3 regions of the Cytobacillus sp. FSL R5-0569 genome follow, and region 3 is predicted to be linked to each of the others. Evidence: a T-box and tRNA genes for the amino acid it is inferred to sense, from the RefSeq annotation. Region 3 holds a T-box; the other regions hold tRNA genes.
The links. The T-box of region 3 lies ahead of alaS (alanine--tRNA ligase). A T-box ahead of a tRNA ligase gene usually reads a tRNA of that ligase, here a tRNA-Ala.
Positions count from the first base shown of each region.

Region 1: it has a tRNA-Ala gene. The T-box ahead of alaS (alanine--tRNA ligase) is inferred to sense a tRNA for this amino acid. The anticodon was not compared.
Region 2: it has a tRNA-Ala gene. The T-box ahead of alaS (alanine--tRNA ligase) is inferred to sense a tRNA for this amino acid. The anticodon was not compared.

Region 1 is NZ_JBBOWW010000001.1:5,475-16,356, reverse strand. It holds gene guaB (IMP dehydrogenase) at 1-611, opposite strand, end outside; gene MKX78_RS00065 (YaaC family protein) at 725-1,699, shown strand; rRNA gene rrf (5S ribosomal RNA) at 1,769-1,885, opposite strand; rRNA gene MKX78_RS00055 (23S ribosomal RNA) at 2,116-5,048, opposite strand; tRNA gene MKX78_RS00050 (tRNA-Ala) at 5,302-5,377, opposite strand; tRNA gene MKX78_RS00045 (tRNA-Ile) at 5,393-5,469, opposite strand; rRNA gene MKX78_RS00040 (16S ribosomal RNA) at 5,569-7,117, opposite strand; gene gyrA (DNA gyrase subunit A) at 7,600-10,125, opposite strand; gene gyrB (DNA topoisomerase (ATP-hydrolyzing) subunit B) at 10,228-10,882, opposite strand, start outside.
Region 2 is NZ_JBBOWW010000001.1:92,023-102,904, forward strand. It holds rRNA gene MKX78_RS00455 (16S ribosomal RNA) at 147-1,695, shown strand; rRNA gene MKX78_RS00460 (23S ribosomal RNA) at 2,022-4,954, shown strand; rRNA gene rrf (5S ribosomal RNA) at 5,030-5,146, shown strand; tRNA gene MKX78_RS00470 (tRNA-Val) at 5,156-5,231, shown strand; tRNA gene MKX78_RS00475 (tRNA-Thr) at 5,249-5,324, shown strand; tRNA gene MKX78_RS00480 (tRNA-Lys) at 5,332-5,407, shown strand; tRNA gene MKX78_RS00485 (tRNA-Leu) at 5,417-5,501, shown strand; tRNA gene MKX78_RS00490 (tRNA-Gly) at 5,520-5,594, shown strand; tRNA gene MKX78_RS00495 (tRNA-Leu) at 5,601-5,689, shown strand; tRNA gene MKX78_RS00500 (tRNA-Arg) at 5,699-5,775, shown strand; tRNA gene MKX78_RS00505 (tRNA-Pro) at 5,780-5,856, shown strand; tRNA gene MKX78_RS00510 (tRNA-Ala) at 5,874-5,949, shown strand; rRNA gene MKX78_RS00515 (16S ribosomal RNA) at 6,133-7,681, shown strand; tRNA gene MKX78_RS00520 (tRNA-Ile) at 7,781-7,857, shown strand; tRNA gene MKX78_RS00525 (tRNA-Ala) at 7,873-7,948, shown strand; rRNA gene MKX78_RS00530 (23S ribosomal RNA) at 8,208-10,882, shown strand, end outside.
Region 3 is NZ_JBBOWW010000001.1:3,285,255-3,296,136, forward strand. It holds gene alaS (alanine--tRNA ligase) at 148-2,781, opposite strand; T-box leader at 2,836-3,042, opposite strand; gene MKX78_RS16700 (AI-2E family transporter) at 3,132-4,208, opposite strand; gene MKX78_RS16705 (DUF3918 family protein) at 4,355-4,486, opposite strand; gene MKX78_RS16710 (hypothetical protein) at 4,512-4,703, opposite strand; gene MKX78_RS16715 (PRC-barrel domain-containing protein) at 4,723-5,193, opposite strand; gene recD2 (SF1B family DNA helicase RecD2) at 5,325-7,724, opposite strand; gene MKX78_RS16725 (tetratricopeptide repeat protein) at 7,767-8,420, opposite strand; gene mnmA (tRNA 2-thiouridine(34) synthase MnmA) at 8,719-9,834, opposite strand; gene MKX78_RS16735 (cysteine desulfurase family protein) at 9,864-10,882, opposite strand, start outside.

The sequences.
Region 1 (10,882 bases), 3.3 Mb from region 3:
ATATCTTTAATAGTAATAAGTCCTTTTAAAACACCATTATCATCAACAAGAGGTAATTTCTCAATTTTATACTTTTGCAGAATTTTTTCTGCTTCTTGTAGCGTTGTACCTACTGAAGCAGTTACTAAGTTTTCTTTCGTCATTACATCAGAGATCTTAATAGAGAAATCTTGAATGAAACGAAGGTCACGGTTTGTAATAATACCAACAAGTTTTTGTTCGTCAAGATTATTTACAATTGGAACACCTGATATACGATATTTGCCCATTAAATGTTCAGCATCATACACTTGTTGTTCGGGAGTAAGGAAAAACGGATCAGAAATAACGCCACTCTCAGAGCGTTTGACTTTATCAACTAAATCTGCCTGTTGCTCAATGGACATGTTTTTGTGAATAATACCTAATCCACCCTGGCGTGCCATTGCAATAGCCATTTCAGCTTCAGTTACTGTATCCATACCAGCACTGATAATTGGAACATTCAATTTTACCTTTTCAGACAGTCTCACCGACAAATCGACATCTTTCGGCAATACCTCAGATTTAGCAGGGACAAGTAGTACATCATCAAAAGTTAAACCTTCTTTTTCAAATTTAGTTTCCCACATTTTTTTGACCTCCTGAACATGAAAATATTATTAGTAGGTTATCAATTGGACAAAATACTGTCAAGGACACTGCTATAAGTTGGATTTTTCAGATTATTTGGAGGTTGTATATTTTGAAGCATTCTTACAACAATTGGCAATCATATTTACCCTTTTTTTCAACAGAAACAACCAAAGCATTTTTAGAAAAAAGTTATCAAAACGAAGGAATTGAACAAGCATCACAAAAGAGTTTTGAAAATACTTATCCGTTTATATATTACATTGAACACGGTAAGGTTTACTATGAACAAGCCGCCGCTGCCCCGTTAATCATTAAACCTATTCTTTATTTCTACGGCCTAGTTCATCTAATAAAAGCTTGTATTTTAACTATTGACCCTCTTTATCCAGATACGACCTCCGTACTGGCTCATGGTGTTTCGACAAGAAAAAAGAAAAAGCAGCAATACCTCTTTTTAAAAGATGAAGTGAAACTACAAAAGAGTGGCTTATTTCCATATATGGCAGAAAAAATGTTCCATATGAAACATCTAGAAGGGGATAAATTTTATATGGTTGATTTATTGAGACAAATCCCAGAGATGGAAATAATGTTTCAGTCTATCCAAAAAGAAAAAACATTTATTGATATAAAAAAAGAAAAAGATAACTTCTTTGTCCCAATAACCATTCTTAATCATTATCATATGACTGAATCGAGATTTTCTACTTTTCTTTCCGAAAAACTACAAGTGGATAAAAAGGATATTCTCTATACGAAGGAACATATAAAATTTCCTCAAAACAAAGAGATCAATCGATATTTCAAATATAATATTGTAAATAAAAATTATTCATTACCTATCGAAAGAAGTCCATTAAATGATTATCCAGAATTATTTTCCCATTACTTATTACTCTATAATTTAAGCATGATTGCAAGATATGAAACAGAATGGTGGAATGAATGCATTAAGTTAATGACAAATAATGATTATCCATTTATTCACCAGTTCCTCGATTTGACGGAACAGAAAAGCCCATTTCTCATTTATAATTTTCTTGAATCAAGAAAATTTCATTGCCAAGGAAATAAAAAGAGATGATAGAAGATTCACATTGGAAATAAAAAATCACAAAAAAGAGCACATACAAATGATGTGCTCTTTTATCTTGCCCGGCAACGTCCTACTCTCACAAGGGGACAGCCCCTAACTACCATCGGCGCTGAGAAGCTTAACTTCCGTGTTCGGTATGGGAACGGGTGTGACCTTCTCGCTATCGCCACCGGACTATGAAATTGTAAGGGAATCGTTCCCTCAAAACTAGGTAATGTTGAAGAAGATATTTATTGAGTAATCGCCTATGCGTTGCTGACGCGACTACTTACGTAGTGCTGTCTAGCTGCGGCGCCTAGGTGCTCGAGGTCATAAGCCAAATTTGTCATGAGGTTAAAGAACAACCTCCTGTCAAATTTGGCTTATGCTTGTCGCACCTGGGCAAGGCGCCTCCGCATTTCGAATTGGTTAAGTCCTCGATCGATTAGTATTAGTCAGCTACATGTGTCGCCACACTTCCACCTCTAACCTATCAACCTGATCATCTTTCAGGGATCTTACTAGCTTGCGCTATGGGAAATCTCATCTCGAGGGGGGCTTCATGCTTAGATGCTTTCAGCACTTATCCCTTCCGCACATAGCTACCCAGCGATGCCTTTGGCAAGACAACTGGTACACCAGCGGTGCGTCCATCCCGGTCCTCTCGTACTAAGGACAGCTCCTCTCAAATTTCCTGCGCCCACGACGGATAGGGACCGAACTGTCTCACGACGTTCTGAACCCAGCTCGCGTACCGCTTTAATGGGCGAACAGCCCAACCCTTGGGACCGACTACAGCCCCAGGATGCGATGAGCCGACATCGAGGTGCCAAACCTCCCCGTCGATGTGGACTCTTGGGGGAGATAAGCCTGTTATCCCCGGGGTAGCTTTTATCCGTTGAGCGATGGCCCTTCCATGCGGAACCACCGGATCACTAAGCCCGACTTTCGTCCCTGCTCGACTTGTAGGTCTCGCAGTCAAGCTCCCTTGTGCCTTTACACTCTACGAATGATTTCCAACCATTCTGAGGGAACCTTTGGGCGCCTCCGTTACTCTTTAGGAGGCGACCGCCCCAGTCAAACTGCCCACCTGACACTGTCTCCCATCCCGATAAGGGATGTGGGTTAGAATTTCAATACAGCCAGGGTAGTATCCCACCGACGCCTCCACCGAAGCTAGCGCTCCGGCTTCTAAGGCTCCTACCTATCCTGTACAAGCTGTACCAAAATTCAATATCAGGCTACAGTAAAGCTCCACGGGGTCTTTCCGTCCTGTCGCGGGTAACCTGCATCTTCACAGGTACTATAATTTCACCGAGTCTCTCGTTGAGACAGTGCCCAGATCGTTACGCCTTTCGTGCGGGTCGGAACTTACCCGACAAGGAATTTCGCTACCTTAGGACCGTTATAGTTACGGCCGCCGTTTACTGGGGCTTCGATTCAAAGCTTCGCGTGAGCTAACCTCTCCTCTTAACCTTCCAGCACCGGGCAGGCGTCAGCCCCTATACTTCGCCTTGCGGCTTCGCAGAGACCTGTGTTTTTGCTAAACAGTCGCCTGGGCCTATTCACTGCGGCTCATCAAGGCTTTAACACCCTAATGAGCACCCCTTCTCCCGAAGTTACGGGGTCATTTTGCCGAGTTCCTTAACGAGAGTTCTCTCGCTCACCTTAGGATTCTCTCCTCGCCTACCTGTGTCGGTTTGCGGTACGGGCACCTTATTCCTCGCTAGAGGCTTTTCTTGGCAGTGTGGAATCAAGAACTTCGGTACTAAATTTCCCTCGCTATCACAGCTCAAGGTATGTGACCATGGGATTTGCCTCATGGTCCCTCTAACTGCTTAGACGCACATCCAATAGTGCGCTTACCCTATCCTCCTGCGTCCCCCCATCACTCAAACAGAATACGGTGGTACAGGAATATCAACCTGTTGTCCATCGCCTACGCTTTTCAGCCTCGGCTTAGGTCCCGACTAACCCTGAGCGGACGAGCCTTCCTCAGGAAACCTTAGGCATTCGGTGGATGGGATTCTCACCCATCTTTCGCTACTCATACCGGCATTCTCACTTCTAAGCGCTCCACCAGTCCTTACGGTCTAGCTTCAACGCCCTTAGAACGCTCTCCTACCACTGAACATCAACGATGTTCAATCCACAGCTTCGGTGATACGTTTAGCCCCGGTACATTTTCGGCGCGGAGTCACTCGACCAGTGAGCTATTACGCACTCTTTAAATGGTGGCTGCTTCTAAGCCAACATCCTGGTTGTCTAAGCAACTCCACATCCTTTTCCACTTAACGTATACTTTGGGACCTTAGCTGGTGGTCTGGGCTGTTTCCCTCTTGACTACGGATCTTATCACTCGCAGTCTGACTCCCATGGATAAATCTTTGGCATTCGGAGTTTGTCTGAATTCGGTAACCCGATGAGGGCCCCTAGTCCAAACAGTGCTCTACCTCCAAGATTCTTACGCATGAGGCTAGCCCTAAAGCTATTTCGGAGAGAACCAGCTATCTCCAAGTTCGATTGGAATTTCTCCGCTACCCACACCTCATCCCCGCACTTTTCAACGTACGTGGGTTCGGGCCTCCATCCAGTGTTACCTGGACTTCACCCTGGACATGGGTAGATCACCTGGTTTCGGGTCTACGACCACATACTCATTCGCCCTATTCAGACTCGCTTTCGCTACGGCTCCGTCTGTCCAACTTAACCTCGCATGTAATCGTAACTCGCCGGTTCATTCTACAAAAGGCACGCTATCACCCATTAACGGGCTCTAACTACTTGTAGGCACACGGTTTCAGGATCTCTTTCACTCCCCTTCCGGGGTGCTTTTCACCTTTCCCTCACGGTACTGGTTCACTATCGGTCACTAGGGAGTATTTAGCCTTGGGAGATGGTCCTCCCTGCTTCCGACGGGATTTCTCGTGTCCCGCCGTACTCAGGATCCACTCTGGAGGGAACGAAGTTTCAACTACAGGGCTTTTACCTCCTATGGCGGGCCTTTCCAGACCTCTTCGTCTATCTCGTTCCTTTGTAACTCCGTATAGAATGTCCTACAACCCCAAGAGGCAAGCCTCTTGGTTTGGGCTAATCCCGTTTCGCTCGCCGCTACTCAGGGAATCGCGTTTGCTTTCTCTTCCTCCGGGTACTTAGATGTTTCAGTTCCCCGGGTCTGCCTTCCATACCCTATGTATTCAGGTATGGATCCTATCCCATAACGGATAGGGGGTTTCCCCATTCGGAAATCTCCGGATCAAAGCTTACTTACAGCTCCCCGAAGCATATCGGTGTTAGTCCCGTCCTTCATCGGCTCCTAGTGCCAAGGCATTCACCGTGCGCCCTTATTAACTTAACCATTGTTCGGCTTGCGATAAGCTACGCATTTCGGCGTCAGCTCACTCGTCAACATCCTCATGTGCACAAGACGCACACTCCGGTGTTTCCTAGCTCGCTTCCTTGAACTGCTTGCTTCTCACAACCCTCACGGTTGTATGTTTTTAAAAAAAGTTTAGTATCTCTACTCTATTATATAGAGAGAAAATAACTAAGGTGGCGATTACTCGGTAATCTTCTTCATTACATTATCTAGTTTTCAAAGAACAATTTGTTGGTGGAGCCTAGCGGGATCGAACCGCTGACCTCCTGCGTGCAAAGCAGGCGCTCTCCCAGCTGAGCTAAGGCCCCGTATTAAAGTTAAAATGGTGGGCCTAAATGGACTCGAACCATCGACCTCACGCTTATCAGGCGTGCGCTCTAACCAGCTGAGCTATAGGCCCACATAACTTCACGGTAAAGTATTTAATCATATCAAAGAGATTGCACTCTCAAAACTGAACGAACAGTCTAACATCAAGTTAATTCCGTATATTCCTTAGAAAGGAGGTGATCCAGCCGCACCTTCCGATACGGCTACCTTGTTACGACTTCACCCCAATCATCTGTCCCACCTTAGGCGGCTGGCTCCAAAAGGTTACCCCACCGACTTCGGGTGTTACAAACTCTCGTGGTGTGACGGGCGGTGTGTACAAGGCCCGGGAACGTATTCACCGCGGCATGCTGATCCGCGATTACTAGCGATTCCGGCTTCATGTAGGCGAGTTGCAGCCTACAATCCGAACTGAGAATGGTTTTATGGGATTGGCTAAACCTCGCGGTCTTGCAGCCCTTTGTACCATCCATTGTAGCACGTGTGTAGCCCAGGTCATAAGGGGCATGATGATTTGACGTCATCCCCACCTTCCTCCGGTTTGTCACCGGCAGTCACCTTAGAGTGCCCAACTAAATGCTGGCAACTAAGATCAAGGGTTGCGCTCGTTGCGGGACTTAACCCAACATCTCACGACACGAGCTGACGACAACCATGCACCACCTGTCACTCTGTCCCCCGAAGGGGAAAGTCCTATCTCTAGGATTGTCAGAGGATGTCAAGACCTGGTAAGGTTCTTCGCGTTGCTTCGAATTAAACCACATGCTCCACCGCTTGTGCGGGCCCCCGTCAATTCCTTTGAGTTTCAACCTTGCGGTCGTACTCCCCAGGCGGAGTGCTTAATGCGTTTGCTGCAGCACTAAAGGGCGGAAACCCTCTAACACTTAGCACTCATCGTTTACGGCGTGGACTACCAGGGTATCTAATCCTGTTTGCTCCCCACGCTTTCGCGCCTCAGCGTCAGTTACAGACCAGAAAGTCGCCTTCGCCACTGGTGTTCCTCCAAATCTCTACGCATTTCACCGCTACACTTGGAATTCCACTTTCCTCTTCTGCACTCAAGTTCCCCAGTTTCCAATGACCCTCCACGGTTGAGCCGTGGGCTTTCACATCAGACTTAAGGAACCGCCTGCGCGCGCTTTACGCCCAATAATTCCGGACAACGCTTGCCACCTACGTATTACCGCGGCTGCTGGCACGTAGTTAGCCGTGGCTTTCTGGTTAGGTACCGTCAAGGTACCGGCAGTTACTCCGATACTTGTTCTTCCCTAACAACAGAGTTTTACGATCCGAAAACCTTCATCACTCACGCGGCGTTGCTCCGTCAGACTTTCGTCCATTGCGGAAGATTCCCTACTGCTGCCTCCCGTAGGAGTCTGGGCCGTGTCTCAGTCCCAGTGTGGCCGATCACCCTCTCAGGTCGGCTACGCATCGTCGCCTTGGTGAGCCGTTACCTCACCAACTAGCTAATGCGCCGCGGGCCCATCTGTAAGTGATAGCAGAACCATCTTTCAATCTAATTATATGTATAAATAGATATTATCCGGTATTAGCCCCGGTTTCCCGGAGTTATCCCAGTCTTACAGGCAGGTTGCCCACGTGTTACTCACCCGTCCGCCGCTAATCTTTGGGAGCAAGCTCCCTCAGATCCGCTCGACTTGCATGTATTAGGCACGCCGCCAGCGTTCGTCCTGAGCCAGGATCAAACTCTCCAATAAAGTGTTTGATTAGCTCGTTTGCACCTGTGGTGCTTTGTTGCTGATAAATCAGCTTTTTTTAGAATTACGCTTGACGTTTTATGTTCGTTCAGTTTTCAAAGAACAATCTCGTTCGCTTCAGAAGCGACTTTATTAATATAACATATCGTGTCATCTGAGTCAACATCTTTTTTTGATGTCAATCAATCTTTCATGTCTTCCTCTTGCTGACTTGAATAAGTATATCAGCAGTAACCACTATTTGCAAGCATTATTCATCAATTATTTTTATAAAATAATTTATTGACCATTTCATTCATAGTTAACACCAAAAAATACTTCCATTGATACTCCTAAAAGAATCTATAAACCCCTATTAGTATAGTCTGTAGTAGTGTGCTAAAGGTAGTCATTAAAATTATCTCATCCTAATAAAAAAGCCGAACACAATTCAATTTTGAAACTTGAATTGTGTCGGCACTCATTTGATTTAAACGATTTGTTTATTCTCTTTCATCTTCACTGTCGATAGATCCTTCAGGCAATTCCTCTGCAGTTTCAAGTGGCTTTGCTCGCTCTTCTCCATCTTTTTCTTCTTCCTTTTCAACCTTTGCTACAGTAGAGACGAATTCATTCACACTTTCATCGATTCGAATAAGTCTTACACCTTGCGTGTTTCTTCCCATAGTTGAAATATCTTCTACTCCCATACGGATAATGACACCGCCAGTAGTAATCAACATGATGTCTTCCTCACCACGTACAGCTTTCATCGTAACGAGATCACCAGTTTTTTCAGTAATATTGGCCGTTTTAATTCCTTTACCACCACGACCCTGAATACGATAATCATCAGCTGGTGTTTGTTTACCATAACCTTTTTTCGTAACTACTAGAATGTTGTCCCCTTCTTCTAGAACTTCCATTCCAACCACTTCATCTTCTTCACTCAGAGTGATCCCTTTTACACCAGTAGCTGTACGTCCCATAGAACGGACCGCATCTTCAGGGAAACGAATAAGGAGACCATTTTTTGTACCGATGATAATTTCTTTATCTCCATTTGTAAGACGTACAGAGATTAATTCATCTTCTTCTTTTAAACCTAAAGCAATTAAACCGTTTGTACGGATATGAGCAAATGAAGATAACGGTGAACGTTTAGAAATGCCTCGTTTTGTTGTGAAGAACAAGAACCAATCATCCACAAAATCCTCTATCGGAATAACAGCATTAATCCATTCATCCTTTTCAATACCTAACAAGTTAATGATAGGAATCCCCTTCGCTGTTCTACTAAATTCAGGAATTTCATACCCTTTAGCTTGATACACTTTTCCTTTATTCGTAAAGAAAAGGAGATGATCATGCGTTGAGGTAGTCAATAGGTGTTCAACAAAATCATCTTCATTTGTTCCCATTCCTTGTATCCCTTTTCCACCTCGTTTTTGGGCACGATAAGTAGATACCGGTAATCGCTTAATATAGCCTTTATGTGTAAGTGTAATAACAATGTTCTCTTGAGGAATCAAATCTTCATCTTCTAGATGCTCAAGACCACCGGAAACAATTTCTGTACGGCGTTCATCATTAAAACGGTCTTTTAGTTCTGTAAGTTCTTCGCGAATAATGTCTAATACTTTTTCATCACTTGCTAAGATTGCTTTTAAATCTGCAATTAATTGAATAAGACTAGCATATTCTTCTTCGATTTTCTCACGCTCTAAACCAGTTAAACGCTGTAGACGCATATCCAAAATCGCTTGCGCTTGCTTCTCCGAAAGGTCAAATTGTGTCATTAAACCTTCTTTGGCAATATCTGTAGTTCTTGACGCTCTGATTAATTTAATGACTTCATCTAAATGATCTAAGGCAATTCGTAAACCTTCTAAAATATGCGCTCTTGCTTCCGCTTTCCGCAATTCGAATTCTGTTCTTCTTCTTATAACGACAACTTGATGGGCTAAATAATATTCTAAGCATTGTTTTAAATTCAATACTTTAGGTTGTCCATCCACTAAAGCAAGTAAATTAATACCGAAGCTTGTCTGTAGTGCCGTATGTTTATATAAATTATTTAAAAGCACATTTGCATTGGCATCTTTACGGACTTCAATAACAATTCGTAAACCATCTCTGTCAGATTCGTCACGTAAATCTGTAATACCATCAATCTTCTTATCACGTACAAGGTCAGCAATTTTTTCAATCAATCTTGCTTTATTCACTTGGTATGGGATTTCATTAACAATGATAACTTCTTTCCCATTTGATTTCTGTTCGATTTCAACCTTTGCTCTAAGAGTAATAGAGCCTCTTCCTGTTTCATAAGCTTTCCTAATTCCACTACGGCCTAAAATAAGTCCTGCAGTCGGAAAGTCTGGTCCAGGAATGATTTCCATTAACTCTGGAATCGTAATTTCCGGATTTCTACTTAATGTAAGTACACCATCAATGACTTCGCCTAATTGATGAGGAGGGATATTGGTAGCCATTCCTACAGCAATACCTGATGTACCATTTACAAGCAGATTAGGGAACCGAGCAGGAAGCACGACCGGTTCCTTTTCCTCTCCATCATAGTTGTCTTGATAATCGATGGTATCTTTATTAATATCTCTTAACAATTCCATTGATATTTTTGACATACGGGCCTCTGTATAACGCATGGCAGCAGCAGAGTCGCCATCAATTGATCCAAAGTTACCGTGTCCATCAACAAGCATATATCTATAGTTAAAGTCTTGTGCCATTCTTACCATTGTTTCATATACTGCTGAATCACCATGTGGGTGGTATTTCCCGATAACATCTCCAACAATACGGGCAGACTTTTTAAACGGTTTATCTGAGTGCATGCCAAGATCATGCATTGCATAAAGTATTCTTCTGTGCACAGGCTTTAGCCCGTCACGTACATCAGGTAGGGCTCGGGAAACGATAACACTCATTGCATAATCCAAGAATGACGTTCTCATTTCCTCACTTATATTAATTTCTTTAATTTGGGACTTAGGCGTATCAGCCATCTATAGGTACCTCCCTATCGCACAAAGCTTATTGCTTAGGCTACATTTTATTGACAATATCTATGTAAAAGCAGGATAGAACCAACTCTATCCTGACTTTCATTAAATATCTAAATTCTTCACATACTGCGCATTTTCTTCGATAAAGTTACGGCGTGGTTCTACTTTATCTCCCATAAGGATTTCAAACGTTTCATCTGCTTCAATCGCATCTTCTAAGCTTACTTGTAAGAGCGTACGCGTTTCCGGATTCATTGTCGTTTCCCATAATTGATCTGGGTTCATCTCACCTAAACCTTTGTAACGTTGGACATTTGGTTTCGGCGTAGCCGGAAGCTCTTTCATAATCTCGTCTAATTGGCGATCGTTATAAGCATATGAGATTTTCTTCCCTTGTTGAACTTTATACAAAGGTGGCTGCGCAATATATATATAGCCCGCATCTAAGATTTGTCTCATATAACGATAAAAGAATGTGAGTAATAGTGTTCGAATATGCGCCCCATCTACATCGGCATCTGTCATAATAACGATTTTATGATATCTTGCTTTCGTAATATCAAAGTCTTCACCGATTCCTGTTCCAGACGCAGTAATCATTGCTCGTACTTCATTATTAGATAATATTCGATCTAACCGTGCTTTTTCTACGTTTAGGATTTTTCCTCGAAGTGGTAGAATTGCTTGGAAATGCCTGTCTCGTCCTTGCTTAGCTGAACCACCCGCTGAATCACCCTCAACGATATATAGTTCCGAA
Region 2 (10,882 bases), 3.2 Mb from region 3:
GGGATGATAAGATTATAAAGTCGCTTCTGAAGCGAACGAGATTGTTCTTTGAAAACTGAACGAACGTAAAACGTCAAGCGTAATTCTAAAAAAGCTGATTTATCAGCAACAAAGCACCATAGGTGCAAATGAGCTAATCAAACACTTTATTGGAGAGTTTGATCCTGGCTCAGGACGAACGCTGGCGGCGTGCCTAATACATGCAAGTCGAGCGAATCTGAGGGAGCTTGCTCCCAAAGATTAGCGGCGGACGGGTGAGTAACACGTGGGCAACCTGCCTGTAAGACTGGGATAACTCCGGGAAACCGGGGCTAATACCGGATAATATCTATTTATACATATAATTAGATTGAAAGATGGTTCTGCTATCACTTACAGATGGGCCCGCGGCGCATTAGCTAGTTGGTGAGGTAACGGCTCACCAAGGCGACGATGCGTAGCCGACCTGAGAGGGTGATCGGCCACACTGGGACTGAGACACGGCCCAGACTCCTACGGGAGGCAGCAGTAGGGAATCTTCCGCAATGGACGAAAGTCTGACGGAGCAACGCCGCGTGAGTGATGAAGGTTTTCGGATCGTAAAACTCTGTTGTTAGGGAAGAACAAGTATCGGAGTAACTGCCGGTACCTTGACGGTACCTAACCAGAAAGCCACGGCTAACTACGTGCCAGCAGCCGCGGTAATACGTAGGTGGCAAGCGTTGTCCGGAATTATTGGGCGTAAAGCGCGCGCAGGCGGTTCCTTAAGTCTGATGTGAAAGCCCACGGCTCAACCGTGGAGGGTCATTGGAAACTGGGGAACTTGAGTGCAGAAGAGGAAAGTGGAATTCCAAGTGTAGCGGTGAAATGCGTAGAGATTTGGAGGAACACCAGTGGCGAAGGCGACTTTCTGGTCTGTAACTGACGCTGAGGCGCGAAAGCGTGGGGAGCAAACAGGATTAGATACCCTGGTAGTCCACGCCGTAAACGATGAGTGCTAAGTGTTAGAGGGTTTCCGCCCTTTAGTGCTGCAGCAAACGCATTAAGCACTCCGCCTGGGGAGTACGACCGCAAGGTTGAAACTCAAAGGAATTGACGGGGGCCCGCACAAGCGGTGGAGCATGTGGTTTAATTCGAAGCAACGCGAAGAACCTTACCAGGTCTTGACATCCTCTGACAATCCTAGAGATAGGACTTTCCCCTTCGGGGGACAGAGTGACAGGTGGTGCATGGTTGTCGTCAGCTCGTGTCGTGAGATGTTGGGTTAAGTCCCGCAACGAGCGCAACCCTTGATCTTAGTTGCCAGCATTCAGTTGGGCACTCTAAGGTGACTGCCGGTGACAAACCGGAGGAAGGTGGGGATGACGTCAAATCATCATGCCCCTTATGACCTGGGCTACACACGTGCTACAATGGATGGTACAAAGGGCTGCAAGACCGCGAGGTTTAGCCAATCCCATAAAACCATTCTCAGTTCGGATTGTAGGCTGCAACTCGCCTACATGAAGCCGGAATCGCTAGTAATCGCGGATCAGCATGCCGCGGTGAATACGTTCCCGGGCCTTGTACACACCGCCCGTCACACCACGAGAGTTTGTAACACCCGAAGTCGGTGGGGTAACCTTTTGGAGCCAGCCGCCTAAGGTGGGACAGATGATTGGGGTGAAGTCGTAACAAGGTAGCCGTATCGGAAGGTGCGGCTGGATCACCTCCTTTCTAAGGAATATACGGAATTAACTTGATGTTAGACTGTTCGTTCAGTTTTGAGAGTATAATCTCTCAATTCAATCGTTCTTTGAAAACTAGATAATGTAATGAAGAAGATTACCGAGTAATCGCCACCTTAGTTATTTTTTCTCTCTATATATTATAGATTGATTTAAAATACTAAACTTTTTTAATAAACACAACCGAGAGGGTTGTGAGAAGCAAGCAGTTCAAGGAAGCGAGCGAGGAAACACCGGAGTGTGCGTCTTGTGCACATGAGGATGTTGACGAGTGAGCTGACGCCGAAATGCGTAGCTTATCGCAAGCCGAACAATGGTTAAGTTAATAAGGGCGCACGGTGAATGCCTTGGCACTAGGAGCCGATGAAGGACGGGACTAACACCGATATGCTTCGGGGAGCTGTAAGTAAGCTTTGATCCGGAGATTTCCGAATGGGGAAACCCCCTATCCGTTATGGGATAGGATCCATACCTGAATACATAGGGTATGGAAGGCAGACCCGGGGAACTGAAACATCTAAGTACCCGGAGGAAGAGAAAGCAAACGCGATTCCCTGAGTAGCGGCGAGCGAAACGGGATTAGCCCAAACCAAGAGGCTTGCCTCTTGGGGTTGTAGGACATTCTATACGGAGTTACAAAGGAACGAGATAGACGAAGAGGTCTGGAAAGGCCCGCCATAGGAGGTAAAAGCCCTGTAGTTGAAACTTCGTTCCCTCCAGAGTGGATCCTGAGTACGGCGGGACACGAGAAATCCCGTCGGAAGCAGGGAGGACCATCTCCCAAGGCTAAATACTCCCTAGTGACCGATAGTGAACCAGTACCGTGAGGGAAAGGTGAAAAGCACCCCGGAAGGGGAGTGAAAGAGATCCTGAAACCGTGTGCCTACAAGTAGTTAGAGCCCGTTAATGGGTGATAGCGTGCCTTTTGTAGAATGAACCGGCGAGTTACGATTACATGCGAGGTTAAGTTGGACAGACGGAGCCGTAGCGAAAGCGAGTCTGAATAGGGCGAATGAGTATGTGGTCGTAGACCCGAAACCAGGTGATCTACCCATGTCCAGGGTGAAGTCCAGGTAACACTGGATGGAGGCCCGAACCCACGTACGTTGAAAAGTGCGGGGATGAGGTGTGGGTAGCGGAGAAATTCCAATCGAACTTGGAGATAGCTGGTTCTCTCCGAAATAGCTTTAGGGCTAGCCTCATGCGTAAGAATCTTGGAGGTAGAGCACTGTTTGGACTAGGGGCCCTCATCGGGTTACCGAATTCAGACAAACTCCGAATGCCAAAGATTTATCCATGGGAGTCAGACTGCGAGTGATAAGATCCGTAGTCAAGAGGGAAACAGCCCAGACCACCAGCTAAGGTCCCAAAGTATACGTTAAGTGGAAAAGGATGTGGAGTTGCTTAGACAACCAGGATGTTGGCTTAGAAGCAGCCACCATTTAAAGAGTGCGTAATAGCTCACTGGTCGAGTGACTCCGCGCCGAAAATGTACCGGGGCTAAACGTATCACCGAAGCTGTGGATTGAACATCGTTGATGTTCAGTGGTAGGAGAGCGTTCTAAGGGCGTTGAAGCTAGACCGTAAGGACTGGTGGAGCGCTTAGAAGTGAGAATGCCGGTATGAGTAGCGAAAGATGGGTGAGAATCCCATCCACCGAATGCCTAAGGTTTCCTGAGGAAGGCTCGTCCGCTCAGGGTTAGTCGGGACCTAAGCCGAGGCTGAAAAGCGTAGGCGATGGACAACAGGTTGATATTCCTGTACCACCGTATTCTGTTTGAGTGATGGGGGGACGCAGGAGGATAGGGTAAGCGCACTATTGGATGTGCGTCTAAGCAGTTAGAGGGACCATGAGGCAAATCCCATGGTCACATACCTTGAGCTGTGATAGCGAGGGAAATTTAGTACCGAAGTTCTTGATTCCACACTGCCAAGAAAAGCCTCTAGCGAGGAATAAGGTGCCCGTACCGCAAACCGACACAGGTAGGCGAGGAGAGAATCCTAAGGTGAGCGAGAGAACTCTCGTTAAGGAACTCGGCAAAATGACCCCGTAACTTCGGGAGAAGGGGTGCTCATTAGGGTGTTAAAGCCTTGATGAGCCGCAGTGAATAGGCCCAGGCGACTGTTTAGCAAAAACACAGGTCTCTGCGAAGCCGCAAGGCGAAGTATAGGGGCTGACGCCTGCCCGGTGCTGGAAGGTTAAGAGGAGAGGTTAGCTCACGCGAAGCTTTGAATCGAAGCCCCAGTAAACGGCGGCCGTAACTATAACGGTCCTAAGGTAGCGAAATTCCTTGTCGGGTAAGTTCCGACCCGCACGAAAGGCGTAACGATCTGGGCACTGTCTCAACGAGAGACTCGGTGAAATTATAGTACCTGTGAAGATGCAGGTTACCCGCGACAGGACGGAAAGACCCCGTGGAGCTTTACTGTAGCCTGATATTGAATTTTGGTACAGCTTGTACAGGATAGGTAGGAGCCTTAGAAGCCGGAGCGCTAGCTTCGGTGGAGGCGTCGGTGGGATACTACCCTGGCTGTATTGAAATTCTAACCCACATCCCTTATCGGGATGGGAGACAGTGTCAGGTGGGCAGTTTGACTGGGGCGGTCGCCTCCTAAAGAGTAACGGAGGCGCCCAAAGGTTCCCTCAGAATGGTTGGAAATCATTCGTAGAGTGTAAAGGCACAAGGGAGCTTGACTGCGAGACCTACAAGTCGAGCAGGGACGAAAGTCGGGCTTAGTGATCCGGTGGTTCCGCATGGAAGGGCCATCGCTCAACGGATAAAAGCTACCCCGGGGATAACAGGCTTATCTCCCCCAAGAGTCCACATCGACGGGGAGGTTTGGCACCTCGATGTCGGCTCATCGCATCCTGGGGCTGTAGTCGGTCCCAAGGGTTGGGCTGTTCGCCCATTAAAGCGGTACGCGAGCTGGGTTCAGAACGTCGTGAGACAGTTCGGTCCCTATCCGTCGTGGGCGCAGGAAATTTGAGAGGAGCTGTCCTTAGTACGAGAGGACCGGGATGGACGCACCGCTGGTGTACCAGTTGTCTTGCCAAAGGCATCGCTGGGTAGCTATGTGCGGAAGGGATAAGTGCTGAAAGCATCTAAGCATGAAGCCCCCCTCGAGATGAGATTTCCCATAGCGCAAGCTAGTAAGATCCCTGAAAGATGATCAGGTTGATAGGTTAGAGGTGGAAGTGTGGCGACACATGTAGCTGACTAATACTAATCGATCGAGGACTTAACCAAACAGGCGATTACTCAATAAATATCTTCTTCAACATTACCTAGTTTTGAGGGAACGATTCCCTTACAATTTCATAGTCCGGTGGCGATAGCGAGAAGGTCACACCCGTTCCCATACCGAACACGGAAGTTAAGCTTCTCAGCGCCGATGGTAGTTAGGGGCTGTCCCCTTGTGAGAGTAGGACGTTGCCGGGCATACATATTGGAGGATTAGCTCAGCTGGGAGAGCATCTGCCTTACAAGCAGAGGGTCGGCGGTTCGATCCCGTCATCCTCCACCATTTTTTTGTGTTTATTTGCCGGCCTAGCTCAATTGGTAGAGCAACTGACTTGTAATCAGTAGGTTGGGGGTTCAAGTCCTCTGGCCGGCACCACTTGTACGAGCCATTAGCTCAGTTGGTAGAGCATCTGACTTTTAATCAGAGGGTCGAAGGTTCGAGTCCTTCATGGCTCACCATTTATATATGCGGGTGTGGCGGAATTGGCAGACGCACCAGACTTAGGATCTGGCGCCGCAAGGCGTGGGGGTTCGACTCCCTTCACCCGCACCATTTTTATTTTGAATATTTGCGGAAGTAGTTCAGTGGTAGAACATCACCTTGCCAAGGTGAGGGTCGCGGGTTCGAATCCCGTCTTCCGCTCCAATAAGTGCCGGGGTGGCGGAACTGGCAGACGCACAGGACTTAAAATCCTGCGGTAGGTGACTACCGTACCGGTTCGATTCCGGTCCTCGGCACCACTTATTGATGCGCCCGTAGCTCAATTGGATAGAGCGTTTGACTACGGATCAAAAGGTTAGGGGTTCGACTCCTCTCGGGCGCGCCATAAACGGGAAGTAGCTCAGCTTGGTAGAGCACTTGGTTTGGGACCAAGGGGTCGCAGGTTCGAATCCTGTCTTCCCGACCATTTTTATTACTCTTTTTGGGGCCTTAGCTCAGCTGGGAGAGCGCCTGCTTTGCACGCAGGAGGTCAGCGGTTCGATCCCGCTAGGCTCCACCAAAAACATTTTAAAAAAGTTATTGACATAACAAGTTAAGATGTTGTATGATTATAAAGTCGCTTCTAAAGCGAATGAGATTGTTCTTTGAAAACTGAACGAACGTAAAACGTCAAGCGTAATTCTAAAAAAGCTGATTTATCAGCAACAAAGCACCATAGGTGCAAATGAGCTAATCAAACACTTTATTGGAGAGTTTGATCCTGGCTCAGGACGAACGCTGGCGGCGTGCCTAATACATGCAAGTCGAGCGAATCTGAGGGAGCTTGCTCCCAAAGATTAGCGGCGGACGGGTGAGTAACACGTGGGCAACCTGCCTGTAAGACTGGGATAACTCCGGGAAACCGGGGCTAATACCGGATAATATCTATTTATACATATAATTAGATTGAAAGATGGTTCTGCTATCACTTACAGATGGGCCCGCGGCGCATTAGCTAGTTGGTGAGGTAACGGCTCACCAAGGCGACGATGCGTAGCCGACCTGAGAGGGTGATCGGCCACACTGGGACTGAGACACGGCCCAGACTCCTACGGGAGGCAGCAGTAGGGAATCTTCCGCAATGGACGAAAGTCTGACGGAGCAACGCCGCGTGAGTGATGAAGGTTTTCGGATCGTAAAACTCTGTTGTTAGGGAAGAACAAGTATCGGAGTAACTGCCGGTACCTTGACGGTACCTAACCAGAAAGCCACGGCTAACTACGTGCCAGCAGCCGCGGTAATACGTAGGTGGCAAGCGTTGTCCGGAATTATTGGGCGTAAAGCGCGCGCAGGCGGTTCCTTAAGTCTGATGTGAAAGCCCACGGCTCAACCGTGGAGGGTCATTGGAAACTGGGGAACTTGAGTGCAGAAGAGGAAAGTGGAATTCCAAGTGTAGCGGTGAAATGCGTAGAGATTTGGAGGAACACCAGTGGCGAAGGCGACTTTCTGGTCTGTAACTGACGCTGAGGCGCGAAAGCGTGGGGAGCAAACAGGATTAGATACCCTGGTAGTCCACGCCGTAAACGATGAGTGCTAAGTGTTAGAGGGTTTCCGCCCTTTAGTGCTGCAGCAAACGCATTAAGCACTCCGCCTGGGGAGTACGACCGCAAGGTTGAAACTCAAAGGAATTGACGGGGGCCCGCACAAGCGGTGGAGCATGTGGTTTAATTCGAAGCAACGCGAAGAACCTTACCAGGTCTTGACATCCTCTGACAATCCTAGAGATAGGACTTTCCCCTTCGGGGGACAGAGTGACAGGTGGTGCATGGTTGTCGTCAGCTCGTGTCGTGAGATGTTGGGTTAAGTCCCGCAACGAGCGCAACCCTTGATCTTAGTTGCCAGCATTCAGTTGGGCACTCTAAGGTGACTGCCGGTGACAAACCGGAGGAAGGTGGGGATGACGTCAAATCATCATGCCCCTTATGACCTGGGCTACACACGTGCTACAATGGATGGTACAAAGGGCTGCAAGACCGCGAGGTTTAGCCAATCCCATAAAACCATTCTCAGTTCGGATTGTAGGCTGCAACTCGCCTACATGAAGCCGGAATCGCTAGTAATCGCGGATCAGCATGCCGCGGTGAATACGTTCCCGGGCCTTGTACACACCGCCCGTCACACCACGAGAGTTTGTAACACCCGAAGTCGGTGGGGTAACCTTTTGGAGCCAGCCGCCTAAGGTGGGACAGATGATTGGGGTGAAGTCGTAACAAGGTAGCCGTATCGGAAGGTGCGGCTGGATCACCTCCTTTCTAAGGAATATACGGAATTAACTTGATGTTAGACTGTTCGTTCAGTTTTGAGAGTGCAATCTCTTTGATATGATTAAATACTTTACCGTGAAGTTATGTGGGCCTATAGCTCAGCTGGTTAGAGCGCACGCCTGATAAGCGTGAGGTCGATGGTTCAAGTCCATTTAGGCCCACCATTTTAACTTTAATACGGGGCCTTAGCTCAGCTGGGAGAGCGCCTGCTTTGCACGCAGGAGGTCAGCGGTTCGATCCCGCTAGGCTCCACCAACAAATTGTTCTTTGAAAACTAGATAATGTAATGAAGAAGATTACCGAGTAATCGCCACCTTAGTTATTTTTTCTCTCTATATATTATAGATTGATTTAAAATACTAAACTTTTTTAATAAACACAACCGAGAGGGTTGTGAGAAGCAAGCAGTTCAAGGAAGCGAGCGAGGAAACACCGGAGTGTGCGTCTTGTGCACATGAGGATGTTGACGAGTGAGCTGACGCCGAAATGCGTAGCTTATCGCAAGCCGAACAATGGTTAAGTTAATAAGGGCGCACGGTGAATGCCTTGGCACTAGGAGCCGATGAAGGACGGGACTAACACCGATATGCTTCGGGGAGCTGTAAGTAAGCTTTGATCCGGAGATTTCCGAATGGGGAAACCCCCTATCCGTTATGGGATAGGATCCATACCTGAATACATAGGGTATGGAAGGCAGACCCGGGGAACTGAAACATCTAAGTACCCGGAGGAAGAGAAAGCAAACGCGATTCCCTGAGTAGCGGCGAGCGAAACGGGATTAGCCCAAACCAAGAGGCTTGCCTCTTGGGGTTGTAGGACATTCTATACGGAGTTACAAAGGAACGAGATAGACGAAGAGGTCTGGAAAGGCCCGCCATAGGAGGTAAAAGCCCTGTAGTTGAAACTTCGTTCCCTCCAGAGTGGATCCTGAGTACGGCGGGACACGAGAAATCCCGTCGGAAGCAGGGAGGACCATCTCCCAAGGCTAAATACTCCCTAGTGACCGATAGTGAACCAGTACCGTGAGGGAAAGGTGAAAAGCACCCCGGAAGGGGAGTGAAAGAGATCCTGAAACCGTGTGCCTACAAGTAGTTAGAGCCCGTTAATGGGTGATAGCGTGCCTTTTGTAGAATGAACCGGCGAGTTACGATTACATGCGAGGTTAAGTTGGACAGACGGAGCCGTAGCGAAAGCGAGTCTGAATAGGGCGAATGAGTATGTGGTCGTAGACCCGAAACCAGGTGATCTACCCATGTCCAGGGTGAAGTCCAGGTAACACTGGATGGAGGCCCGAACCCACGTACGTTGAAAAGTGCGGGGATGAGGTGTGGGTAGCGGAGAAATTCCAATCGAACTTGGAGATAGCTGGTTCTCTCCGAAATAGCTTTAGGGCTAGCCTCATGCGTAAGAATCTTGGAGGTAGAGCACTGTTTGGACTAGGGGCCCTCATCGGGTTACCGAATTCAGACAAACTCCGAATGCCAAAGATTTATCCATGGGAGTCAGACTGCGAGTGATAAGATCCGTAGTCAAGAGGGAAACAGCCCAGACCACCAGCTAAGGTCCCAAAGTATACGTTAAGTGGAAAAGGATGTGGAGTTGCTTAGACAACCAGGATGTTGGCTTAGAAGCAGCCACCATTTAAAGAGTGCGTAATAGCTCACTGGTCGAGTGACTCCGCGCCGAAAATGTACCGGGGCTAAACGTATCACCGAAGCTGTGGATTGAACATCGTTGATGTTCAGTGGTAGGAGAGCGTTCTAAGGGCGTTGAAGCTAGACCGTAAGGACTGGTGGAGCGCTTAGAAGTGAGAATGCCGGTATGAGTAGCGAAAGATGGGTGAGAATCCCATCCACCGAATGCCTAAGGTTTCCTGAGGAAGGCTCGTCCGCTCAGGGTTAGTCGGGACCTAAGCCGAGGCTGAAAAGCGTAGGCGATGGACAACAGGTTGATATTCCTGTACCACCGTATTCTGTTTGAGTGATGGGGGGACGCAGGAGGATAGGGTAAGCGCACTATTGGATGTGCGTCTAAGCAGTTAGAGGGACCATGAGGCAAATCCCATGGTCACATACCTTGAGCTGTGATAGCGAGGGAAATTTAGTACCGAAGTTCTTGATTCCACACTGCCAAGAAAAGCCTCTAGCGAGGAATAAGGTGCCCGTACCGCAAACCGACACAGGTAGGCGAGGAGAGAATCCTAAGGTGAGCGAGAGAACTCTCGTTAAGGAACTCGGCAAAATGACCCCGTAACTTCGGGAGAAGGGGTGCTCATTAGGGTGTTAAAGCCTTGATGAGCCGCAGTGAATAGGCCCAGGCGACTGTTTAGCAAAAACACAGGTCTCTGCGAAGCCGCAAGGCGAAGTATAGGGGCTGACGCCTGCCCGGTGCTGGAAGGTTAAGAGGAGAGGTTAGCTCACGCGAAGCTTTGAATCGAAGCCCCAGTAAACGGCGGCCGTAACTATAACGGTCCTAAGGTAGCGAAATTCCTTGTCGGGTAAGTTCCGACCCGCACGAAAGGCGTAACGATCTGGGCACTGTCTCAACGAGAGACTCGGTGAAATTATAGTACCTGTGAAGATGCAGGTTACCCGCGACAGGACGGAAAGACCCCGTGGAGCTTTACTGTAGCCTGATATTGAATTTTGGTACAGCTTGTACAGGATAGGTAGGAGCCTTAGAAGCCGGAGCGCTAGCTTCGGTGGAGGCGTCGGTGGGATACTACCCTGGCTGTATTGAAATTCTAACCCACATCCCTTATCGGGATGGGAGACAGTGTCAGGTGGGCAGTTTGACTGGGGCGGTCGCCTCCTAAAGAGTAACGGAGGCGCCCAAAGGTTCCCTCAGAATGGTTGGAAATCATTCGTAGAGTGTAAAGGCACAAGGGAGCTTGACTGCGAGACCTACAAGTCGAGCAGGGACGAAAGTCGGGCTTAGTGATCCGGTGGTTCCGCATGGAAGGGCCATCGCTCAACGGATAAAAGCTACCCCGGGGATAACAGGCTTATCTCCCCCAAGAGTCCACATCGACGGGGAGGTTTGGCACCTCGATGTCGGCTCATCGCATCCTGGGGCTGTAGTCGGTCCCAAGGGTTGGGCTGTTCGCCCATTAAAGCGGTACGCGAGCTGGGTTCAGAACGTCGTGAGACAGTTCGGTCCCTATCCGTCGTGGGCGCAGGAAATTTGAGA
Region 3 (10,882 bases):
ACTATTCTGTTCTTAAGCGATTAAGCTACCTATTCAAAAAGAGAAGGATGGATAGCTACACCAAGTTCATGAAGAAGAGGTTATATAACCTCTTCTTTTTATGATTCGCTTTTGTTTACCTACATTTTACACTAAACTATTCGGGAATCAAACGGATTTTACCCATTCCTCTACAAATTGTAACGCTCCCTCTAATTTTGCTGGGTCTTTTCCACCAGCTTGCGCCATATCTGGACGTCCACCGCCACCGCCTCCACAGCGAGTAGCCACTTCCTTAATTAATTTACCCGCATGATAGCCACTTTTAATCAAATCATCTGTCACACCGGCAATTAAATTCACTTTTCCTTCATTCGCACTACCTAGTACAACCACTGCTGAAGCAAGCTTTTGTTTTAATTCATCTGCCATATTACGCAAGTGGTTCATGTCTGTCGCCTGAACTTTTGCAGCTAATACTTTTACACCGTTCACTTCTTTCACTTGGTCAATCAAGCTTCCAGCTTCAATATTACCCAATTTAGTTGCTAATGATTCATTTTCTCTTTGTAATTGCCTGATTTCTGCATGTAAGCTGTCAATTTTTACTGGTAAATCTTTTATATTTGATTTTAATTTAGCTCCAGCCTCTTTTAATACAGAGATTTGCTCTGTCATCATCTTATAAGCACCTTCACCTGTGACTGCTTCTATTCTTCTTGTGCCTGCACCAATCCCGCTTTCAGATTGGATTTTGAACAAACCAATGACTGCAGTATTTGCCACATGACAGCCACCACAAAGTTCTAATGAATAATCACCGATTTGAACAACTCGTACAATTTTCCCATACTTTTCTCCAAATAAAGCCATTGCTCCCATTGCTTTTGCTTCTTCAATATCTTTCAGGTCAATTTGCACATTTAAGCTATTCCAAATCTTCTCGTTAACAATGGCTTCGATTTTCTCTAACTCATCTCCTGTTACTTGTCCAAAGTGAGAAAAGTCAAATCTTAGTCGATCTGGTTCAACAAGAGAACCTGCTTGATTTACATGCGTACCTAATACATCTTTCAATGCTTGGTGAAGAAGATGTGTCGCAGTATGATTTTTTACGATTTTATTACGATTAAAATAATCTACAGATGCTTTAACCGATGAATGAGCTTTTAATTCTCCTTCTGTGACAACTGCACGATGGAGGTTTTGTCCATTTGGAGCTTTTTGCACATCTTTTATTTCAACCCTCACGCCACTTGCTGTTAGAGTTCCCTTATCAGCGATTTGCCCACCACTTTCAGCATAGAAAGGAGTAGCTGTCAATATTAATTGAACCTCTTCGCCTTGACCAGCTTGGTCTACTAGCTCGCCACCACTTACAATTGCAGCTACTTCAGTATCAATCGTCAATTGTTCATACCCAACAAACCTACTGTCTACCGTAATTTCACCTAGGACACTATCCTGGACTTGCATACTATCTATATCTTGACGAGCAGCTCGAGCGCGATCACGCTGATTTTCCATCTCTTTTTCAAAGCCATCATGGTCGATGCTCATCCCTTCTTCTTCTGCGTACTCCTCAGTTAATTCAACGGGGAAACCATACGTATCATAAAGACGGAAAACATCTTTTCCATCGATTACAGTATGTCCATTAGCTTTTTCTTTTTTCATTACTTCTGAAAGAATAGCTAAACCCTCGTGTAACGTTTCATGGAAGCGTTCTTCTTCGTTTTTAATGACTTTTTGAATAAAAGCCGTTTTTTCTTTTACTTGTGGATAATAATCAACCATTATTTCTGCAACCACTGGTACTAACTCAAACATGAACGGACGATGAATATTGATTTGTTTCGCATAACGAACCGCGCGACGTAATAATCGTCTAAGAACATATCCTCTACCTTCATTTGATGGAAGAGCACCATCACCAATTGCAAATGCTACTGTACGAATGTGGTCAGCAATCACTTTAAATGCGACATCTTGTTCCGCAGTTTTACCATATTTCTCAGCAGAAATATCTTCTGTTCCTTTAATGATTGGCATAAATAGATCTGTGTCAAAATTCGTCTTTACATTTTGCACAACTGAAGCCATACGCTCTAAGCCCATGCCCGTATCAATATTTTTCTTTGGTAGTGGAGTATATGTTCCATCTGGATTATGGTTAAACTCAGAAAATACAAGGTTCCATACTTCCAAGTAACGTTCGTTCTCTCCCCCAGGATAGAGCTCAGGATCATTTAAATCGTTACCATACTCTTCTCCCCTATCATAGAAAATTTCTGTGTTCGGTCCACTTGGTCCTTCACCAATATCCCAGAAATTCCCTTCCAAACGAATAATTCGTTCTTCTGGTACACCTACTTTTTCTCTCCATAATTTGTACGCTTCATCGTCCTCAGGGTGGATTGTCACAGATAATTTGTCTTCTTCAAAACCAATCCATTTTGGACTCGTCAAGAATTCCCAAGCATATAGAATCGCTTCTTCTTTAAAGTAGTCACCGATAGAAAAATTCCCAAGCATTTCAAAGAATGTATGGTGACGTGCTGTCTTCCCAACATTTTCAATATCATTGGTACGTATTGATTTTTGTGCATTAACGATCCTTGGATTTTCGGGAATCACTCGACCATCAAAATATTTCTTCAATGTAGCTACACCACTATTAATCCATAGTAGTGACGGATCTTCATGTGGTACTAAAGAAGCACTTGGTTCCACTGCGTGACCTTTTTCTTTAAAAAAATCTAAAAACATTTGTCTAATTTCTGCACCAGTTAAATGTTTCATAAAAAAACCTCCTAAAAAATTTATGTAACCATAAAAAAAAGCCCTCATCCCCAATACAGGGACGAGAACTTAAGCTCGCGGTACCACCCTGATTGTGAAAGAAAACTCTCACCTCTCAAAGCACCTTAACGCGGTGAACGGCAGTAGTTAACTGCACTCCGGATTAGCTTTCTGTTATCCTTCATCGAGAAATTCTCTCAGCCATGGAATTTCCTCTCTTTCGAATGGACTATAACATACTTCTTCCATCAACATCTTACATTATTTAAATAGATATAGTCGAATTATAGCTAGATTTTTGCTCTTTTGTCAATATCAATGTTTAACAGTATCAACAAATTCAGCTGAAACTATACCTTATCTGCCCTATGTCGGTTCATTAATAGTTTACGTGCATGTATAAGACTAATTTTTAGGATTGCCAAAATCGGAACAGCCATAATTAAACCAATGATACCGCCAGCTTCTCCACCAGCTAGTAATGAAAGCATAATAATGAGGGGGTGCATATGTAAGCTTTTCCCTACAATTAAAGGAGATAATATATTCCCTTCCACAAATTGCAATACAACTATAATAATTAATGTGATAATCACCATTTTGACTGACAGGGTCGCTGCAATAATCACCGCTGGGACTGCACCAATAATTGGACCAAAATACGGAATAATATTGGTTATTGCAATGATAAAACCAAGCAACAATGGATACTTCATACCGAACACCCAAAATAAAGTAGCTGAAATCACCCCGATTACTAAACATACAAGGAGCTGCCCACGAATATAACCTCCGAGTGACTTATCAACATCTCTTATAAACAAAACAGCTTCTTTTCTCCATCTTCTTGGCGTTAAGTACCAGACTGCTTTTTTTACATCCGTATAATCTTTTAAAAGGTAAAAGGAGATAAATGGGATAATAGCGATGATTAAAGCATAATTAAGAATCTCAAGCAATATATTAATTGCCTTTGTTAATAATTTATCTAATGCTGCTTCAATATTGTTAATCCCATCCTCTACACGTAATTGTAATGTTTCTGGCCATTCAGATGTGCGTTCTTGAATCAAAGCAATAAAAGAGCGATATTGCTCGGCAAACTCTGGCGCATGATCAACTAAATCATTTAGTTGATGAATAAAAGCCGGAATCCCTTTATACAATCCGTAGCCAACACCACCAAAAAATAATAAATAAATTCCTAAAGCTGCTAATCCTCTGTGCATACCCGTTTGATGTAACTTTTCAACAATAGGGTGTAAGAGATAAGTAAAAAATGCCCCAAGTAAAAACGGAATCAGCACAACAAGCAGTAATTTTAAAAGAGGGAGCCATAATTCTTTTAATTGAAAAAAGATATAAAGTAAAATGAGAACAAGCAAAACAAAGCCTAAACGGTACAACCATTTCATACGAACGTCCATGCACTACGCCTCCCTTTACTATCTTGAGAAGAGAGCATATGAATTATACATACAAGTTAAACAAGGGACGGAATGGATTCATTTATTGACATAGCACAGGTACGAAAAAACGTCCCCAATCTATTTGATTGAGGACGCCAAAACATTTAAAACATTTTCATTACTTTTCTTTGTATTTTTTTCATATCTCTTTTTGAGACGATGTTATTTTTCTGCATATAGCTATATGCGGCTACACCTGCGCCTATGACAGCTGCTGAGGTTAACATTTTATTCATCATATGACACCTCTCATAAGAATTTTTATGAAGAAAAACGACGCTCTTCTTCATCAAATAAGTCATCTAAAGAACTTAAAGACCCATCTTCTTCCACTTGGTGAGTGTGAATAATTCCTTTAGACAATGAGAGTTCGATAAAGCAATTCCAACAGTAATATTGATTTATGCCAATCTTACCGACATCTTTGCTTTGACAATTAGGACATTGAAGCATCATGGAAAGGACACCTACCTTATTCTACATTTACAATAATGGCATCCTTTCCAATCGCTGGTGCGCAACTAGCTTTAACTACTTTCTTTCCTTCAAGTACATCAGAAAAGAAGCCATCTGATAGTTCATACCCTACGATTGTGCCCAATTCTTCATTGAAATATACATCTTGAAGAAGTCCTAAGCGATCGCCCTCTCTTGTCATCATCATTCGGCCAGCCAGACGATTTTCACTAGCAATTGTAAAATCACTATGCTTTGGTATAGCTGTTAATACATCACAACTCTCAATCATCACACCATCCCAACCAAATGAGTACACATCTTTAATATCTAGAAAAAAGGATTTACGAATAAATGAGTGGTTCTTCACCCATAGTCCCTTCACTAATCCTTCGGGTGAGATGAAGAGATCATTCACTTCACCTATTGCCCTACCGTTATTCAACACGATTACCGACAAGCCTCTTAATAAGGAAAATGTTCGCAAAAGTTACTCCCACCTTCTTTGAACATTGTTATTTTGTTCAAAGATGGTGCGAGTCATTCTTTTTCCAGGTTGGCAATTTGTTTTATGTATATAGGTAAAAAAATAAGATGAGAAAAATCTCTCATCTTAGTCTAATCAGCCTCTAAAAAATCATAAGGTGTGATATTTTCCATTCCTATCAACGGGTCGACTTTCATCAAATAATCTTCATATGTTAATGATTCATCTACAGCTTCAATGGTCTCTCCTTCGAAGATTTCATCTTGTAACTTCAATCGTAAGTTAGATCGCCTCGATTGATCATCCAATCGTTGTATACCCATTTTTAACGCTTCTTCATCACCGCATAATATAAGGAACTGCTTGCTTCGTGTAATGGCAGTATATAATAAATTCCTCCGTAACATCCGGTAATAACTTTTAACGACCGGAAGAATAACAATCGGAAACTCACTGCCCTGTGACTTATGAACGGAACAACAATAGGCATGAGTGATTTGATTTAAATCCTGTTTTGTATACGTTGCTTCCACTCCGTCAAAAGAAACAATAACCATATCTTGTTTCTCTGTGTTCTCCTTTGCATAAAATATGGAAATAATTTCACCCATATCACCGTTATAAACGTGGTTTTCAGGTTGATTGACTAATTGCAACACCTTGTCTCCAATGCGATAGACAACATCACCAAAAGCAATTTCCTTTCTACTACCATCTTCATTAGGGTTGAAAATTTCTTGGATCATTTTATTAAGGCGATCAATACCTGCAGGACCACGATACATCGGTGCAAGTACTTGAATATCCTTTGCTAAATACCCCTTTTTCTTTGCATTTCGCACTACTTGCCCGATAACCGTGCCAATTTGACCTGGTTGGCATTGAAAAAAGGAACGGTCTTTTTGTTGCTGAGTAATATTTTGCGGCAATCTTCCCTTTTTCATTTCATGTGCTAACTCAATAATTGACGAGCCTTCCGATTGCCTATAAATATCTGTCAACATAACCGAAGGGATACGTTCAGAAAGTAATAAATCTCTTAATACTTGACCTGGGCCCACAGATGGTAATTGATCTTCATCACCAACAAGTATGACTTGCATTTCTTCAGGGATCGCTTTAAAAAGTTGATTGGCTAGCCATATATCAACCATGGAAGTTTCATCAACAATAAGAATTTTCCCTTCAAGCGGGTTTTCTTCATGATGGTCAAAACCCTCACTTCCATTCCAACCAAGCAATCTGTGAATCGTCACAGCTGGTAATCCTGTAGATTCTGCCATTCTTTTCGCCGCTCTTCCAGTAGGTGCAGCTAATAAGAAAGGAAAAGGCTCTTCTTTTTTATAGTCTTTCGGATTTAAACTACAGCCATGTAATTCACCATACAATTCAACAATTCCTTGAATAACCGTTGTTTTGCCCGTACCTGGACCACCAGTTAAGATCATCATTGGCGACATTAACGCTTTTTGAATGGCATCTTTTTGAGATGGCGCATACTGTACCGAAAGTCGCTCTTCTAATTGTCCCAAAGCAAGGAGGAATTCCGATTCAGGAAACTGTTCATTAAATTCCGTTTGATTGAGTATACGTTTGATATTTGTAACGATTCCCTTTTCAGAAAAGAAAAGAGAAGGTAAATATAACTGCTGTCCTTCTGCAATCACTTTTCTCTCTTCTCCGAGCTTTAAGATTGCTTCACTAATCGCCTCGTAAGGGATTACCTCAGTCGCTTTTTCCTCTAATAGTTTTTTGACAGCAGGGAGTAATTCTTCTGCTTCAGCATATACGTGACCTGCCTGTGCACTTTCACTATCAAGCACATACAAACATGCTGCTTTAATACGGTCAGGATGACTACCTGACATTCCCACTTGTTGTCCAATCTCATCTGCCCGATGGAAGCCAATCCCTTCAATATCCTCTACGAGTTGATAAGGTTTTTTTTGCAAAATATCTATTGCTTGATCTTTATATGTTTGAAAAATCTTCATAGATAGTTGTGGACCAAAACCAAGTTGATTGAGGTGAATCATGACTTGTTCAATTCCTTGATTCTCCACAAGTGTGTCGTATAAAACTTTCGCTTTTTCACTTGCTAATTTTGGTATCCCATCTAATAATGAAGGATTATTTAAAATGCTATTGATCGCATTTTCTCCAAGCTCGTCCACGATACTTTGTGCCGTTTTCTTACCAATTCCTTTAAAGAGGTCACCTGATAAATAATTAACGACACCTTCTTTTGTTTGAGGCATTTCTTTCTTGTACTGCTCTACATGGAATTGCAACCCAAACTTTGGATGTTCCTTCCATTCCCCTATAAATGTATAGGTCTCCTCTTCATGGATTTTCGGTATGTAGCCAGTAATGACCGCTTCTTTCTCTTCATATTGTGCATTTGTCTCTAGCACCCGAATACGTAAAACCGTATAAAGATTACTCTCATTATGGAAAATAGTCACAAGATGCTTGCCCTTTACATACGTTTTTTGTTCAGCAAATAAATCTAAAGAATTCTGCTCATCCATCCCATATGCTCCTTCCTTTTTAAGCGCATCTTGTTTTTTATCTTATGCTTGTTTTTCAATCATTTTCTTACCGTAGCCGGCAAGCATATGATCCGGTTGTATATCCAATGCACGATTAAAATGAGCGAGTGCCTTTTGCACGTCTTCTTTAAAACCATAAGCGACACCGAGATTATAATGAGCATCTGCATGTTCCTCATCTAATTCAATACATTGTTGTAGTTGCTTAATGGCTTCATCTATTAATTCTAATTGCGCTAAGCAAAGACCATATTGAAACGCCGCTTCTGCATCCTGTGGATTTAATTCAGTTGCACGTTGCAAGTATGGTAATGCTAATTTCCCTTGCTCTAATTGCATAAGGGAAATACCTAACATAAAATAATTGTCTCCATGGTCGATTCCTTTTTGCATCGCTTGTTCAAACATATTTTTAGCCTCGTCAAATTGTTCTTTTTCAAAAAGTAAATTTCCGACACTATAATAAGCAACACCCGCGTTTTCATCAAGTTCAATTGCTTTTAGAAAAAACTTCAATGCTCGTTCTCCGTCGCCAACGGCTGATAAAACATTACCAAAATTGATATAAGAAACCGCATCCTCAGGGTTTTCATCAATGGCTTCCATAAAAATCTTAGCTGCTTCTTCCCATTTACCTTCTTGCATATATTGAATACCTTGTTGGTTTTTATCCATTATTTATCGACTCCATTTCTATCTCTTTACTCTTCGAAATAGTATAGCATATTTTTCGTTATGACTTCATTCACAGGCTAAACGTTCAGGCATAATTTGTTTAGGTTTTTAGAATTGAACATAATATAGTTGGTACACGGCTTGATTTTCCAGCTTCTCCAAAGAATGAGAGGAGAAAAGTTAACTTCGATGATTTGCGGCATTTGTGCGTATCCATTCTAGACTCAGTAACTTGTTGAAGATTTATCATAAAAACGTGGGAAAAATAAAAAACCAGGCAATCAATTTGCCTGATTTTTTATCCTACATATGTGAGTTGATTACTATTAATATATACTTCATCAATTGTTGCTCCGCCTAAGCATTCGTCACCTTTATAAAAAACAACTGATTGGCCAGGGGTAATCGCTCTACTTAGCTCATGAAACTTCACTCGAACTTTATTGTCCGCTAAGCGTTCCACCGTTACATTATTGTCTGTCTGACGATATCTAAATTTAGCTGTACATTCAAATGTTTGTGGCATTTCTTTTTCAGATACCCAACTTACATTCACAGCTACAAGGGAATCGGAATATAATTTTTCATGGTGAAAGCCTTGTCCTACATAAAGAACATTCCTTTTCAAGTCCTTACCAATCGCAAACCAAGGCTCACCTGCGCCACCGATCCCTAAACCATGTCTTTGACCAATTGTATAATACATTAAACCATCATGCTTACCGACTACTTTACCATCAAATGTCTCCATATTACCTGGTTGAGCTGGTAAGTAGTTACCTAGGAATTCTTTAAAGTTTCTTTCACCAATAAAACAAATACCAGTACTATCCTTCTTAGTAGCTGTTGCTAAATTTGCTTTTGCCGCAATTTCCCTTACCTCTGACTTTTTAATATTGCCGATTGGGAACATTACTTTTTTTAATTGATCTTGCGAAAGCTGATTAAGGAAATACGTTTGATCTTTGTTTTCATCAAGGCCACGAAGCATTTTTACTTCGCCGTCTCTTTCTTCTACACGCGCATAATGACCAGTTGCTAAATAATCAGCACCTAAATGCATCGCATGTTCTAGAAACGCTTTAAATTTTATTTCCTTATTGCACATGACATCGGGGTTCGGTGTTCTACCTGCTTTATATTCTTCAAGAAAGTAGGTGAACACTTTATCCCAATATTGCTTCTCAAAGTTGACAGCATAGTATGGAATACCGATTTGATTACATACGCGGATTACATCTTCATAGTCTTCCGTCGCTGTACATACACCGTTTTCATCGGTGTCATCCCAGTTTTTCATAAAAATGCCGATGACATCATAGCCTTGTTCTTTGAGAAGGAGTGCAGCTACCGATGAATCAACGCCACCGGACATCCCAACAACAACTCGCGTATCTTTTGGCGCTTTTGTCATTGTCTTCACCTCTCTTTGCTATACTTTATTTATGCCTGAAATCGTTGCACGATTTTACTTACTTCTTTTCCAGCTACACCTGCTTGTTCTAATGTATTACCATAGCCAAAGCTGAACCTTATAGAGTTAGCTAACCGCTCATCTCCTTTACCAAACATCGCGACCAGTACATGCGATGGGTCTATAGATCCTGCTGTACATGCAGAACCACTAGATGCGGCAATCCCTACCAAATCCAAATTAACAAGCATAGCTTCCACATTTGTTCCTGGAAAGCTTAAGTTTAATACATGAGGAAGTGTTTCAGCAAGCGAACTGTTTTGCTTAAACTTTATTCCATTTTCTATCAATGTTTGCAAGAACATTTCTCTTAATTGTTGAAAGTGCGTACTTTTAGCCCCTCTATTTTGTTGACTTACTTTCACTGCTTCTAAAAAACCAGCAATGGCAGGTACGTTTTCCGTTCCAGCTCTACGCTTTCTTTCTTGCTCGCCCCCAAACAATCTTGAAGGAAGGGAAATGTCTTTCCGGCAATATAGAAATCCAATACCTTTTGGACCATTTATTTTGTGAGCTGAAACAGAAAGTAAGTCAATATTTGCTTCATTCACATCTATAGGCAATAGGCCATAAGCTTGTACCGCATCTGTATGAAAGACTGCTTGATGATTAACGAGCAGTTTACCTATCTCAGCGATGGGCTGAATGGTACCAACTTCATTATTCGCATACATGATGGTAACTAAAATTGTATCATCTCGTAACGCTTTCTTAACAGTGTCTACCTCAATGACCCCTTCATTGTTGACTGGTAAATATGTTACTTCAAATCCTTCTCTTTCAAGCTCTTCGCACGCATGTAGTACTGCATGATGTTCAATTTCTGAAGTGATGATATGCTTACCTTTATTTTGATTCGCTCGAGCTACTCCAAAAATAGCATGATTATCGGATTCGGTTCCACCACTTGTGAAAATAATCTCGTTTGCAATAGCTCCAATACTTGATGCCATTACTTCTCTTGCCCGATCAAGTACTTGTCTTGCTT